Regions from separate parts of the Geodermatophilus sp. SYSU D00814 genome, predicted to be linked through region 2. Evidence: predicted binding sites of a transcription regulator. Region 2 holds the regulator's gene; the other holds the start of a gene.
What was found. Region 2 encodes LexA, which represses DNA repair genes until DNA is damaged. Its sites were predicted from a motif close to TCGAACANNTGTTCGA; they were not measured.

Region 1 (7,374 bases), on a different contig from region 2:
AGCCCGAGCGCGGCACCGACGTCGCGGATGGCGTGGCGCACCCGGTAGGTGTCCATCATCGAGATGCAGCTGACCCGGTGGGCGCCGAAGCGGGCGATCACCGCGTCGTAGACCTCCATCCGCCGGGCGGACTCCACGTCGATGTCGATGTCGGGCAGCTGGTGGCGCAGCGGGGAGAGGAACCGCTCCATCAGCAGGCCGTAGCGGATCGGGTCGACGTCGGAGATGCCCAGCAGGTAGGTGACCAGGCTGCCCGCCCCCGACCCGCGCGCCGCGGCGCGGACCCGCAACCCCTTGATGAGGTCGACGACGTCGGCGACGGTGAGGAAGTAGGAGGGGTAGCCGAGGGAGTCGATGACGGCGAGCTCCTCCTCGAGCCGCCGGGTCACCGCCGCCGTGCGCGCCATCCCGCGCCGGCCCAGCCCCGCCTCGCAGCGGGCCCGCAGCACCTCGGAGGGGTCCATCCCCTGCTCGCCGGGCGCGGTGACGACGTCGAGCTCCGGGTAGCGCACGGTGCCGATGCCGAGGTCGTCGCGGACGTCGACGGCGCACTGCTCGGCCAGCCGGGCTGTGCGCTCGAGCAGCCGCAGCGCCGCGTCGCGGTCGGGGCCGGCGATCTCCGCGGCGACCTCGGCCATCTCCTTGCCCGACTTCAGGTACCCCTCGGCGGTGCGCCGGTCGACGTGCCGGGTGTCGAGGGCGACCAGCCGCCGGGAGGCGTCGAGGACGTCGGCGGTGGGCGCGTCGAGGGCCTCGACGTAACGGACGGCGTTGGTGAGCACCACCGGCACGCCCTCCTCGTCGGCGAAGCGCAGCAGCCGCTGGGCGCGGGAGCGGTCGCCCCGGCCGCGGTGGTGCACCAGCTCGACCACCAGCGAGCCCGGGCCGAACACCGACCGCCAGGCCGACAGCCGCGCCGCGGCGACGTCGGCCCGCCCGGCCGCCAGCGCCCGGCCCACCGGCGAGTCCGGCCCCAGCACCGCGACCAGCCCCGGGGCGTGCTCGGCGGCCAGCGCCAGCGAGGACACCGGCTCGCCGCGGGTGCCGCGCAGGTGGGTGGCGCTGGTCAGCCGGCACAGCGCGCGCCAGCCGGCGCCGTCGCGGGCGAGGAAGGTGACCCGCGGCAGCCGCGGGTCGACGGCGGCGCCGCCGCGCACCGGGCTGCGCCGCGCGGGAGCGGTCCGGGGGTGTCCACCCGCGGTGCGCCGCGGCGAGAGCTCGTCGTCCTCCCCCAGCACGTGCGCCCGCGCGGGGGGCACGGCGGTGTCCACCGCGGGGGCGACGGCGAGGTCGACCCCGAACAGCGGACGGACCCCCGCCGACCGGCAGGCCAGCGCGAACTTGACCGCGCCGTAGAGACCGTCGCGGTCGGTCAGGGCGAGGGCACCCATGCCGTGCTCGGCGGCGCGGGCCACCAGGTCGGCCGGGTGGTTGGCCCCGTACCGCAGGGAGTAGCCGGAGGCGACGTGCAGGTGGACGAAGGGGTCGCCGCTCACCGCCCGCGGGCGGGACGGTGCGCGGTGCCGCCCACCACGCGCGGCCGGGGCGCGGGCGCGGGGGTGCTGGCGAGCACGCTGTCGACCACGGCGAGGAAGGCCCCGACGTCGCGGACCAGGTCGTCGGCCTCGCGCTCGGTGACCGCGCGGGACAGCCCCGCCTCGGCCGCGGCGCGCTTGGCGGCGCCGGCGGCGAAGAAGGTGGCCCACTCCCCCAGCTCCGGGGCGACCTGCTCGAGCAGCACCCAGGCGCTGCGCGGCCGGCGGCGGCCGCTCTCCGGCCGGGTGCGGGCGGCCAGCACCGCCGCCGCCGCGCGCAGCGCGCCCAGGTGGGCGGTGGCGTAGCGCCGGCAGGGGTCGGGGGCGCGGCGGGCCTCGGCCAGCGCGCGGGTGGCCTGGTCGAGCAGCTGGGTCGCCGCCGCCGGCAGCGGCGGGGGCAGCGGCAGCTGGTCGGCCGGGTGGTGGGTCATGGCGGAGGCGGCACCCATCAGTCGTGCACCCGCACGAGCGACCAGCGGTTGTCCGCCGCGTCCCAGCACAGGTCGTAGACCCCGGCGAAGCTCATCCGCGAGCGCCCGGCCCGCACCGCCTCGACCCGGTAGACCTCGCGGGGGGCGACCAGGTCGGCCGAGGCGCCGCCGGGGACGTCGGCGGGCCGCTGCCACCACGGCGCGGTCTCGACCCACGAGTCGAGCAGCTCGCCGACGACGTAGCGCCACTGCCCGCGCCAGAACTGCGCCGGCCCGAGCGGCCCGCGCTCGACCTGCACCTCCTCGCCGACCCGCTCGCCGACGTCACCCAGCACCCGGCTCATGCCCGTCTCCCCACCCCGTGCCCGCTGACCGACCGGCCCGACCCACCGCACCGGGTGGGGAAGGACCCGGGTGCGGTGGGAGGCCGGCGGTGTTCGAACGTGTGTTCGAACGAGTCGAGTAGACCCGACCGCGCCGGTCCCGTCAAGCCGGGCGCCCGGCGGGCCCTCCCCGTCCCCTGCGGCGGACGGTACGGCGGGGCACCGACAGCGGTGGCAGGATCGGCGCATGAGCCGACCCGACCACCCCCGGGTGGCCGCCCTCGCCGAGCTGCTCGCCGCGGCCGGCGTGCGCGGGGAGGTCCGCGATATCCCGTCGGGCGCGCGCACCGCCGCGGAGGCGGCCACCGGGCTCGGCGTCCCGGTCGGCGCCATCGCCAACAGCCTGGTCTTCGACGTCGGCGGGCAGCCGCTGCTGGTGCTCACCAGCGGCGCGCACCGGGTCGACACCGGGCGGGTCGCCGTCCTGCTCGGCGTCCCGGAGGTGCGCCGCGCCCCGGCCGACTTCGTCCGCGAGCACACCGGCCAGCCCATCGGCGGGGTCGCCCCGGTCGGCCACCCCGCGCCGATCGGCACCCTGGTCGACGTCGAGCTGGCCCGCTACGAGCAGGTCTGGGCCGCCGCCGGCCACCCCTCGGCCGTCTTCCCCACCACCTACGACGAGCTGCTCCGGCTGACCGGGGGCACCCCCGCCGAGGTCGGCGACGGCCCGGCCGACGTCGCCTCGGTGACCGCGCAGTCCCCCGCCGCCCCGGTGGGTCCGTGAGCGAGGAGAGACAGTGACCGGCACGACGCCCGCGGCCCGGGTGACCGAGCTGCCCGCCGGCTGGCTGCGCGACCACATGCACGAGGCGCTGGCCATCTACGGCGCGGCCATGGGCTACGACGCCTCGGTGGTGGCCGGCCGCTACGGCTACGCGATCCAGCACACCGAGCGCCCCGGCTTCCGCGCCGTCGGCGCCTTCGCGCCCGGTCCCGACGGCGAGCAGCTGACCGGGTTCGGCTACGGCTACCTCGTCGCCCCGGGCCAGTGGTGGCACGACCAGGTGCGCGCGGCGCTGGACCGGCGCACCGCCAAGCGGTGGCTGCCGGGCGCCTTCGAGGTGTGCGAGCTGCACGTGCACCCCGAGGCGCAGAGCCGGGGCCTGGGCCGGCGGCTGCTGCACGCGCTGGTCGAGGGCGTCGACGCACCCGCCGCGCTGCTGTCCACGCCCGACGCCGACACCAAGGCCTTCCGGCTGTACCACGCCGACGGCTTCGTCGACCTCGCCCGCGGCCACCACTTCCCCGGCGACACCCGGCCCTTCGCCATCCTCGGCGCCCGGCTGCCGCTGAAGCCGGTGCCGGGCAGCGGCGCCTGAGCGTGCCCGGTCCCCCCACCGCCGACGCCGTCGTCGTCGGCGCCGGTCACAACGGCCTGGTCGCGGCCTGCTACCTCGCGCGCGCCGGGCTGCGCGTCGAGGTGGTCGAGCGCGACGAGGTGCTCGGCGGGGCGGTGTCCACCGTCGAGCGCTGGCCGGGGGTCCGGGTCGACCGTGGCTCGAGCGCGCACGTCATCGTCCGGCACAGCGGCGTCGTCGAGGAGCTCGACCTGACCGCGCACGGGCTGCGCTACCTCGACTGCGACCCGTGGGGCTTCGCGCCGGCCCCGGCGCCCGGCGACCCCGGCCCCGACGGCCGCCCGCTGGTGTTCTCCGTCGACCTCGACGCCACCTGCGCCTCGATCGCCGCCGCCTGCGGGGAGGACGACGCCCGGGCCTACCGCCGGTTCGTCGGCGTCTGGGGGCCGCGCAGCCGCGCCGTCGTCGACTCCTTCGGCCGCCGGCCCACCCCGCTGGGCCTGGCCCGCGCGTTCTGGCCGCTGGGCGCCCCCACCGGCGACGGTCCCCGCACCCCCGGCGGCGACCTCGCCGTCGACTTCCTCGGCTCCGGCGACGCGCTGCTCGACCGCTGGTTCACCAGCGAGCGGCTCAAGGCGGCGCTGGCCTGGTTCGGCGCGCAGTCCGGGCCGCCGATGAGCGAGCCGGGCACCGCGGCGATGGTCGCGTGGGTGGCGCTGCTGCACGACACCCCGCCGGGCCACCCGGTGGGCGGCTCCGGCGGCCTCACCGAGGCGCTGCGCCGCCGGCTGGAGTCCGACGGCGGGCGGGTCACCCTCGGCGACGGCGCCGCGCGGCTGCTCGTCGGCGGCGGCCCGGCCGGCGGCCGGGTGACCGGCGTCGAGACCGTCTCCGGACGGCGGGTCGCGGCGCCGGTCGTCGTCGCCGCCTGCCACGTCCTGGCCACCCGCGACCTCGCCGGCGCGGCCGCCCCACCGGCGCTGGCCGACGCCGCCCCGCCGGTGGGCAACGGCTTCGGCCTGGTGCTGCGCTGCCTGACCGACGCGCTGCCGGTCTACCCCGGCGTCGACCCCGCGGTCTCCGCGCAGGGCCTGCAGCTGCTGTGCACCGACCGGGCGCAGCTGGCGGCCGCGCACGGTGACTGGCTGGCCGGCCGGCTGCCGCGCGAGCCGGTGCCGCTGGCGATGTCCTTCTCCGCGAGCGACGACACCCTGGCCCCGCCCGGGCGGCACGTGGTCACCGTGTGGGGGCAGTGGTACCCCTACGACCTCGCCGACGGCGGCGACTGGGACGCCCTCGCCGAGGGCGAGGCGCAGCGGCTGCTGGCCGCCGTCGACCGGTTCGCGCCCGGCTTCGCGGGCTCCGTGCAGGACGTCCACGTCCAGACGCCGCTGCTGCTCGAGCGTGAACTGTCCCTGCTGCGCGGCAACGTGATGCACGTGGAGATGGGCCTGGCCAGCATGTTCGCCTTCCGGCCGACGCCGGCGCTGGCGGACTACCGCGTGCCCGGCCTCGACGGGCTGTACCTGGCCGGCGCCTCCACCCACCCCGGCGGCGGGGTGTCGGGCAACTCCGGCCGCACGGCGGCGCGGGTGGTCCTCGCCGACCGCCGTCCGCTGGCCCGGGCGCGCACCCGCGTGCAGGACGTGGCCGGCCGGCTGCTGCGGGCGGGCCGGTGAGCACCGGGGTGTACACGGGGCTGGCGGCGCTGCGACGGGCTCCCGCGCCGGCCCGGGTGCCGCTGGTCCTCGCGGTGCTGCTGGTGCTGGCCGCCATCGCCTACCCGCTCAGCGACGGCGCGGCCCGCGACACGGTGTCCTGGACGATCGTGCTGCTCGGCTCGGGGGTGTCGGTCACCGCCGCGGCCGCCGCGCACGGCGCCCGTGCCGGCGCGGCGGTGCTCGCCCTGGTCGCGGTCACCGCGGTGGTGTTCGAGTCGGTCGGGCTGGCCACCGGGTTCCCCTACGGCGAGTACACCTACAGCGACGTGCTCGGCCCGACGCTGCTCGGCGTCCCGTTCCTCGTGCCGCTGGCCTGGCTGATGATGGCCTGGCCGAGCCGGGTGCTCGCCGGCCTGCTCACCCGCCGGGTGCGGGAGGGGCGGCGGCGGGCCGCGCGGGTCGCCGTCGCCGCGGTGGTGTTCGCCGGCTGGGACGTCGTCCTCGACCCGCAGCTGGTGCAGGCCGGCTACTGGACGTGGGCGCACCCCACCCCGGGGCTGCCGGGCATCGACACCGTGCCGCTGACCAACCTGGCCGGCTGGCTGCTGGCCGGGCTGGTGCTGATGGCGCTGCTCGAGGTCGTCGTGGCGCGGACCGCGGTGCCCGGGGAGCCCGCGGTGGGCGCCGCGCCGCTGCTGGTCGCCGCGCCGCTGCTGGTCATCGCGTGGATGGTCCCCGGCGGGGCGCTGGCGCACGCGCTGTGGCTGGACCTGCCGGGCTCGGCGGCGTGGGGAGCGGCCCTGTCGGCGGGGGTGCTGGCGGTGCTCGCGGTGCAGGCCCGGCGGCGGTGAGCGGGGCGGTCGTCCGCGTGCTGTCGGGCCTGGCCGTCGCCGGCGCCGTGCACGCCGGGGTCAACGCGCTCCTGCTGCGCCGCCCGCCGGCCGCCCCGCCCGAGGTGCGCCTCCCGGTCACCGTCGTCGTCCCGGTGCGCGACGAGGAGGCCCAGGTGGGCGGCTGCCTGGCCGCGGTGCTGGCCTCGCGCGGGGTGCCCGACCTGCGGGTGGTCGTCGTCGACGACGGCTCCACCGACGGCACCGCCGACGTCGTCCGGGGCACCGGCGACCCGCGGGTGCGGCTGGTGTCCGCGGGCGCCGTCCCGGAGGGCTGGCTGGGCAAGCCGCACGCCTGCTGGGTCGGGGCGCAGACCGCACCCCGCGACGGCGGGTACCTCGTGTTCGTCGACGCCGACGTGCGGCTGGCCCCCGACGCCGTCGCCGCCGCGGTGGCGCTGCTCGACGCGCACGGTCTCGACCTGGTCTCGCCGTGGCCGCGGCCGGTGACCGGCAGCCCGGCCGAGCGGCTGGTGCAGCCCCTCTCGCCGTGGCTGTGGCTCACGACGCTGCCGCTGCGGGTCGCCGAGCGCTCCCGGCGGCCGTCGCTGACCGCGGCCAACGGCCAGTTCCTCGCGCTCCCCGTCCGCGGCTACCTGCGCGCCCGCGGGCACGCGGCGGTGCGCGAGGAGGTGGTGGAGGACGTCGCACTGGCCCGCGCGGTGAAGCGCTCGGGCGGGCGGGCGGTCCCCGCGGCGGGCGCGGCGCTGGCCGCGTGCCGCATGTACGACGGGTGGGCGGCGATGCAGGAGGGCTACGGCAAGTCGCTGTGGGCCTCGGTCGGCGGCTCCCCGGCGGCGTCGCTGGCCGCCGCGGCGGTGCTCACCGCCGTCGGCGTCGTCCCGCCGATGGCCGCGCTGCGCGGCTCGCGCGCCGGGCTGGCCGGCTGGGCGGCCGGGGTGGCCGGCCGGGCGGTGAGCGCCGCGGTGACCGGCGGGCGGGTGTGGCCCGACGCGCTGGCCCACCCGGTGTCGCTGCTGGCCCTCGACGTGCTGCTGCTGCGGTCGGTGGCGGGGCACCGGCGGGGCACGCTGACCTGGCGCGGGCGCGCGGTCGGCTGAGCCCGGGCGAGGATGGGGTGTGACCTCCCCCGAGACCGGCCGCCCGCGCACGTCCTTCGACCCGGCGGCGATGCGCCCGAGGGACTTCTACCGGGTGGTGAACTCGATCGTCGTG
Region 2 (7,374 bases):
CGACCTCGACATCCCCGGCACCGACCCGGCCGTGCGCGCGCGGCTGCAGGCCGAGCTCGACGACGTCGGGCCGGCCGCGCTGCACGCCCGGCTGGCCGCGCTCGACCCGGCCGCCGCCGCGGCCGTGCTGCCGAGCAACGGGCGGCGGATCGTGCGGGCGCTGGAGGTGGTGGAGCTGACCGGCGGGCCCTTCCGCGCCACGCTGCCCGAGCCGCGCCCGCACTACCCGGCGGTGGTGGTCGGCGTGGACCGGGAGACCGCCGAGCTCGACGCCCGGGTGGCCGACCGCGTGGACCGGATGTGGGCCGCCGGGTTCGTCGCGGAGGTCGAGGCGCTGGCCGCCGAGGGGCTGCGGGAGGGCCCCACGGCCTCCCGCGCGCTGGGCTACGCCCAGGTGCTCGCGCAGCTCGACGGCGCCCTCACCGCCGGGGAGGCCCGCGAGCGGACGGTCACCGCCACCCGCCGCTTCGTCCGCCGGCAGCGCTCCTGGTTCCGCCGCGACCCCGCGACGACCTGGTTCGACGCCGCCCGGCCCGACCTCCCCGACGCCGTCGGCGCGCTGCTGGCCGGCCGTACGATCGGGCGGTGAGCGACCGGTTCCTCCTCGGGCACGGCACCGAGAACGACTTCGTCGTCCTGCCCGACCCCGACGGGGACCGCTGGCCGGAGGACCGCCTCGACGCCGCGCTGGTGCGCCGGCTCTGCGAGCGCCGCTCCGGCCTCGGCGGCGACGGCGTCCTGCGGGTGGTGCGCAGCCGGCACGTGCCCGACGCCCCCGCCGTCCTGGGGGACGCGCTCGACGCCTGCGAGTGGTTCATGGACCACCGCAACGCCGACGGCTCGCACGCGGAGATGTGCGGCAACGGCATCCGGCTGTTCCTGCACGTGCTGGTGACCGAGGGCCTGCTCGACCGCGCGGCCTGCGCCGACGGCGTCCTGGTGGGCACCCGCGGCGGCCCCCGCCGGGTGGGTGCCGGCGCCGACGGCACGTACTGGGTCGACATGGGCCCGGCCCGGCCGTTCGGCCGCGGCGAGGCCACCGTGGCGGGGCAGGCGTTCGCCGGCCAGGCGGTGTCGATGGGCAACCCGCACCTGGTCTGCCTCACCGACGCCGACCTCGGCGCGCTCGACCTGACCGCGCAGCCCGGGTTCGACCCCGGGCTGTTCCCCGAGGGCGTCAACGTCGAGTTCGTGCAGGTGCTCGCCCGCCCCGCCGAGGGCGCCGACGCGCACGTGCGGCTGCGGGTGCACGAGCGCGGCGTGGGGGAGACCCGCTCCTGCGGGACCGGCGCCTGCGCCACCGCCTACGCCGCGCTGGCCGCCGGGTCCGACGGCCCGCAGCGCGGCACGGTCGTCGTCGACGTCCCCGGCGGCCGGCTGACCGTCGACGTCACCCCGGAGACGACCGTGCTGCGCGGGCCGGCCGTCGTCGTCGCGACCGGCGGGCTCACCCGGGAGTGGCTGGACTCCTAGGGGTTGTCCGGGGTGTCGGCGCGGGTCTCCGGCTCGTCGGTCGGCGCCTCGGGCTTGTCGCCGGGGCCGACGTTGCCGGTGCCCCGCGGCCGGCCGGCCCCGGTGTCCTGGTCGGCCCCGCCGAAGGGGTTGCGCGGGACCTCGAGGCCCACGGGGTCGCGGCCCGGGTCGTCGATGCCCTCGCTGCTGCTGGTGCTCACGGGGTGCCCCTCTCGTCGTCCGTGCGGTCCGTCCCGACCTACCCGCCTCCCGGCGGGATGCACCTGACCCGTTCCGGTGTTGCACCCCGTGTATGACGACTGCAGAGACGACAACCCAGGTGACCGCTGACGGCGCGCGTGTCACGCTGGACGCGATGACGACCGCCCCCCAGAGCACCTCTCTCGACGACGAGACGACCGTCGAGACCCGTCCCGCCCCGGCCGGCCGGTGGGACGAGGACGACGACACGACCGGCTCCTACGACCTCGAGGCCCGTGGCGCCCTGCGCCGCGTGGCGGGGCTCTCCACCGAGCTCGCCGACATCAGCGAGGTCGAGTACCGCCAGCTGCGCCTCGAGCGCGTCGTGCTGGTCGGGGTGTGGACCGAGGGCACCCAGGCCGACGCCGACCGGTCGCTGGCCGAGCTGGCCGCGCTCGCCGAGACGGCGGGCTCGGAGGTGCTCGAGGCGGTGAGCCAGCGGCGGGACAAGCCCGACGCCGGCACCTACGTGGGCTCGGGCAAGGCGTCCGAGATCCGCGACATCGTCGCCTCCACCGGCGCCGACACCGTGATCTGCGACGGCGAGCTGACCCCCGGCCAGCTCAACGCGCTGGAGAAGATCCTCAAGGTCAAGGTGGTCGACCGGACCGCACTGATCCTCGACATCTTCGCCCAGCACGCGACCAGCCGGGAGGGCAAGGCCCAGGTCGAGCTCGCGCAGATGCAGTACATGCTGCCGCGGCTGCGCGGGTGGGGTGAGTCGTTGTCCCGGCAGGCCGGTGGCCGCGTCGCCGGCGGCGGCGGCATCGGCACCCGCGGTCCCGGTGAGACGAAGATCGAGACCGACCGCCGCCGCATCCGGTCGCGGGTGAGCCGGCTGCGCCGCGAGATCGCCGGCATGGCGACGGCGCGGGCCACCCAGCGCTCGGCGCGCGACCGCAACGCCGTCCCGAGCGTGGCGATCGCCGGCTACACCAACGCCGGCAAGTCCAGCCTGCTCAACCGGCTGACCGGCGCGGGCGTGCTGGTGGAGAACGCGCTGTTCGCCACCCTGGACCCCACGGTGCGCCGCGCCCAGTCGCCCGACGGCCGCGAGTACACGCTCACCGACACCGTCGGGTTCGTGCGGCACCTGCCGCACCAGCTGGTCGACGCGTTCCGCTCGACCCTGGAGGAGGTGGCCGGCGCCGACCTGCTGCTGCACGTCGTCGACGGCTCCGACCCCGACCCGCTCGGCCAGATCGACGCGGTGCACGTGGTGCTGCGCGAGATCGACGCCGCGGCGGTGCCCGAGCTGATCGTCGTCAACAAGGTCGACGCGATGACCGAGGAGGACGTGCTGACCCTGCGCCGGGCGCTGCCCGGTGCGGTGTGGGTCTCGGCGCGGACGGGCGAGGGCATCGAGCAGCTGCGCGAGGTCGTCGCCGCCCGCCTGCCGCACCCCGACGTCGAGGTCGAGGTGCTGGTGCCCTACGACCGCGGCGACCTGGTGGCCCGCGTCCACCGCGACGGCGAGGTCCTCAGCGAGCAGCACGAGGCGGAGGGCACCCGGCTCACCGCGCGCGTCGACGGCGGCCTGGCCGCCGCGCTCGAGCGGTTCGCCGCACCGGTCGGCTGACCGGCGCTCCTCCGTCCCCCGCCCGGGGGACCGGCTCCCCGCCGGTCACCCGGGCGGCTCGCCGTCTCCCTGCGGCGAGGTCACGGGCGGGTCACGGCCCGGTACCGTGACCGCGTGACCAGCGGCGTGGTACGACGCGGGAGGGGAGCACCGGCCGACGGCGACCCGTCGGCTCCCGTCCGCACCGTCGTGACCGCCGGGCGCCCGTCCTGGTGGCTGCTGCTCGTGGCGTTCGTCGTCACCACGGCGGTCACCGTCGACCTGCTCAACCGCGGCGTGCTCGAACGGCTCGACCTGGAGGTCTCCGAGGTCGTCAGCGCGTGGGACCTGCGGGACTCCCCGGGCTACTGGCCGGTCTGGGCGGTCACCCAGATCGGCGGGCGCGGCACCATCCTCATCGTCCTGGCCGGGCTGGTCGGCTGGCTGTGCATCCGCCGGCGGACCCTGCTGCCGCTGCTGCGGGTGCTCACCGCGCTCGCGCTGCTGACCGTCGTGGTCTACGCGTTCAAGTACGGCACCGGCCGCACCGCGCCGGCCTACCCCGGGTCCTTCTTCCACCGCGACGGGGCCAGCTACCCCTCCGGGCACGTGGCCAACGCCGTGCTCATGTGGGGCGTGGCCTACTGGCTGGCGGTCGAGTACCGACTGGCCCCGGGCGTGCAGCGGACGCTGTGGTGGCTCAGCGTCGTGGGCCCGGTGCTGACCGGGATCGCCATGGTGTCCCTGGACTTCCACTGGGTCACCGACGCGGTGGTCGGCGCCTCGGTGGGGGTGCTGCTGCTGGGCGTGGTTCACGCACTCGACGCAGTCGTTCTGTCACGCTGGGGCAGTGCCCGAGCCGGCCGTCCCCCCGCGTAGCGCCGGGGCACACCCCGGGTGGGCCGTGGCCGCACTCGCCGGTCTGGCCCTCGCGCTCGGCCCCGCATTCCCCGCTGCCGCCGAGGAACCGGGCGCGCCGTCGCTGCGCTGCCAGGTGACCGACCCCCGGCTCGCGGAGCTCTCCGGCCTCGTCGACGTCGGGGACCGCCTGCTGGCCATCGCCGACGGCGGCGAGCAGGTGGCCGTCTCCGTGCTCGACGGGACCTGCCGCGTCGTGGACGAGACCGTCGCGCCGCTGGACCCCTACGACCCCGAGGACCTCGGCGTCGGTCCCGACGGCACCGTGTGGCTGGCCGACACCGGCGACAACAACGCCACCCGGGGGACCGTCGCCCTCATCGCCCTGCGGCCCGACGGCGGTACGGCGCTCTTCCGGCTCACCTACCCCGACGGCCCGCACGACGCCGAGGCGCTCCTGGTGGCCCCCGACGGCACGCCGTACCTGGTGACCAAGGAGGTGCTCGGTGCCAGCCGCGTCTACCGCCCCACGGCGCCGCTCGTCGACGGCGGCACGGTGGCGCTGGCCGACGTCGGCAGCGTGGCGTTCACGCTGACCGGGACACCGGGCGGCCCGGTGGGGCGGGCCGGTCAGCTCCTGGTGACCGGCGGCGCGGTGGCCCGCGACGGCAGCCGGATCGCACTGCGCACCTACACCGACGCCTACGTCTGGCCGCTGACCGGCTCGGACGTGCCGGCCGCCCTGGGGGGCGAACCGGTGCGCATCGCGCTGCCCGAGGCGCCGCAGGGGGAGGCGGTGTCGTTCACCGCCGACGGCGCGGCGCTCCTCGTGGCGGGCGAGGGGCTGCCGGGCGACGTCACGCTCGTGCCGATCCCCGCCGGGACGGCGGCCCCGGCGCCGTCCTCGGCGGCCGACCCGTCGCTGGCGGCCGTCCTCGACGACGGCGGCACCGGCGTGTCCCCGGTCGCCGCGGGGCTGGTCGCCGCAGGGGTGGCCACGGTGCTGGTGTGGGTCGCCGGCCGGGTGCGCCGGGGCCGCGCGGCGGGACCGCCGGCGGGCTGAGGCCGCCCGCCGTGCCGCGGGACCGCCAGCCGGTCGAGGTCGCGGCGCCCGGCCGCCGCCGACCCGGGCGGGACCGCGGGGCCGGGAGCGCGTCCCGGGCGGTGCGGGTCAGACGCGGCGCAGGACGGTGACCACCCGGCCGAGGATGGTCGCCTCGTCGCCCGGGATGGGCTCGTAGGCCGGGTTGTGCGGCAGCAGCCACACGTGCCCGTCGCGGCGCTTGTAGGTCTTGACGGTGGCCTCGCCGTCGAGCATCGCGGCCACGATCTCGCCGTTCTCAGCGGTGGGCTGCTGGCGCACGACCACCCAGTCGCCGTCGCAGATGGCCGCGTCGACCATCGAGTCACCGGCCACCCGGAGCATGAACAGGGTGCCGTCGCCGACCAGCTCGCGGGGGAGCGGGAAGACGTCCTCGACCGCCTGCTCGGCGAGGACCGGGCCACCGGCGGCGATCCGGCCGACCAGCGGCACGTACGTGGGGGCGGTGGTGTCGCCGGCCGCGGCGGCCGGCGGTGCGGCCTCCGCCGCGGTGTCGCCGGGCAGCCGCACGTCGAGCGCGCGGGGGCGGTTGGGGTCGCGCCGCAACCAGCCCTTCTTCTGCAGCACGGAGAGCTGGTGGGCGACCGACGACGCCGAGGACAGGCCCACCGCCTCGCCGATCTCGCGCACCGAGGGCGGGTAGCCGCGGCGCTCGATCGAGTCGCGGATGACCTCGAGCACCCGGCGCTGGCGCTGCGTGAGCCCGTCGCCGGCCTCACCCCGGTCGGGGAAGGTGCGCACCGCGCCGGTCTGGGTGCCGGTCCCCTCGGCGGCGGTGTCGGTGCCCCGCCGGCCGCCACCCCGCCGGGTGGTGGTGCTCCCGCGCGTGCCCTGGCCGGTCCCGCTGGTGCCCGCCACGTCTCCTCCTCGCCGGCCGTGTCCCCACGGCCCTCGTGTCCCGCCCCGTCCCCGGCTCCGGGACCTCCGGTCGGTGACCGACGGGTGCCGGTGCGGCCGGGATCGACCGCCGGGTGCCGGGCGGACGGCTGCTGATCGGACCGTAGCGCCTCGGGACCGGGACTTCAAACGTGTGTTCGAAACCGGTGGGCGGTGTCGGTTGGCTCCTGTCGGTGCCGTGCGGTAGACATCGCACACACGTTCGATCGAACGTCTGTTCGATGCGATGGGGTCGACGAGGAGAGTGGTCATGGGCAGCGTGCGCCAGGCGGTGCTGGAGTTCGACGCGACGGTGCGGGTGCCCTGGCGGCCGCTGCTCGCCGACGGTGCCGGGGGCGGCCCCGCTCCCACTCGTCGGCCGGTGCGCCCCGACACCTCCGGGCGCCCCGCTCGCCAGGCGCCCCCGGCACCTCCGGCCCCGCTCCCCGGCGCCGGCCCGCGCGTGGCCGGTCACCTGCGGCCGGTGCCCGACCTCCCGGCCGAGCCGGCCGCCCGCGCCACCGGCCCCGCCGCGGGGGCGCGCCGCACGCGCCGCGACCCGGCCCGGCCCGGAGGGCGGCCGGTGTCCGCGCAGCCGGTCCGGCGCGCGGCCGTCCCGTCGCCGGCGCCCCTCCGGCTGACCCGCCGCGGGCGGCGCCTGGTCGTCGCCCTGGTCCTGGCCGCGGGCATCGGGGGCGCGCTCCTGGGCCGGGAGGTCCTCGCTCCCCAGCAGGGCCTGCAGCTCGCCGGGGAGAGCAGCGTCGTCGTCGAGCCGGGCGACACGGTGTGGTCCATCGCCGACGAGGTCGCCGGCGACGGTCAGGACGTGCGCGCCGTGGTGCACGCGATCGAGGCGCTCAACGACCTCGAGGGTTCCGCGGTGGTCGCCGGGCAGGTCCTCCGGCTCCCCTGACCCGGCGGAGGGGACACGGGACGGCCACCGAGGGCCGCCCGGAGAAGTGACGAGAGCGTCCTCGACGGTTCGTCAACCATCGGTCCCCGGTCGCTCACGCACCGATCTCGGATCAACGCATACGGTGAGGGGCGTGTCAGCAGCCGTGAACAGCAGGGCGGCGGTGTCCTTCGGGTCGCCGCAGGACGTCGAGGTGCTCGTGGACGGCGCCTGGGTGCCGGGTGCGATGCTCGGCTGGCGGCACGACGACAGCGGCGCCTGCGAGGTCTGGGTGCGGCTGCGGGCGGAGGTTCCCGGGGTCGTCGAGGGCGCCGGGACCTGGGTGGAGCTGACCGCGGTCCGGTTGCCCGAGCG

Region 1: the regulator LexA is predicted to act here: its motif matches at 2,404-2,419, upstream of ACI780_RS20330 (DUF6504 family protein).

Annotation. Positions count from the first base shown of each region.
Region 1 covers NZ_JBJGYP010000032.1:9,132-16,505, reverse strand. Annotated here, with positions in the region: gene ACI780_RS20340 (DNA polymerase III subunit alpha) at 1-1,496, opposite strand, end outside; gene ACI780_RS20335 (SAV_6107 family HEPN domain-containing protein) at 1,493-1,984, opposite strand; gene ACI780_RS20330 (DUF6504 family protein) at 1,984-2,310, opposite strand; gene ACI780_RS20325 (YbaK/EbsC family protein) at 2,537-3,073, shown strand; gene ACI780_RS20320 (GNAT family N-acetyltransferase) at 3,087-3,668, shown strand; gene ACI780_RS20315 (phytoene desaturase family protein) at 3,671-5,326, shown strand; gene ACI780_RS20310 (carotenoid biosynthesis protein) at 5,323-6,159, shown strand; gene ACI780_RS20305 (glycosyltransferase family 2 protein) at 6,156-7,259, shown strand; gene ACI780_RS20300 (flavin reductase family protein) at 7,279-7,374, shown strand, end outside.
Region 2 covers NZ_JBJGYP010000023.1:49,095-56,468, forward strand. Annotated here, with positions in the region: gene miaA (tRNA (adenosine(37)-N6)-dimethylallyltransferase MiaA) at 1-589, shown strand, start outside; gene dapF (diaminopimelate epimerase) at 586-1,473, shown strand; gene ACI780_RS17850 (hypothetical protein) at 1,470-1,673, opposite strand; gene hflX (GTPase HflX) at 1,829-3,292, shown strand; gene ACI780_RS17860 (phosphatase PAP2 family protein) at 3,407-4,150, shown strand; gene ACI780_RS17865 (hypothetical protein) at 4,176-5,192, shown strand; gene lexA (transcriptional repressor LexA) at 5,301-6,089, opposite strand; gene ACI780_RS17875 (LysM peptidoglycan-binding domain-containing protein) at 6,379-7,020, shown strand; gene ACI780_RS17880 (hypothetical protein) at 7,154-7,374, shown strand, end outside.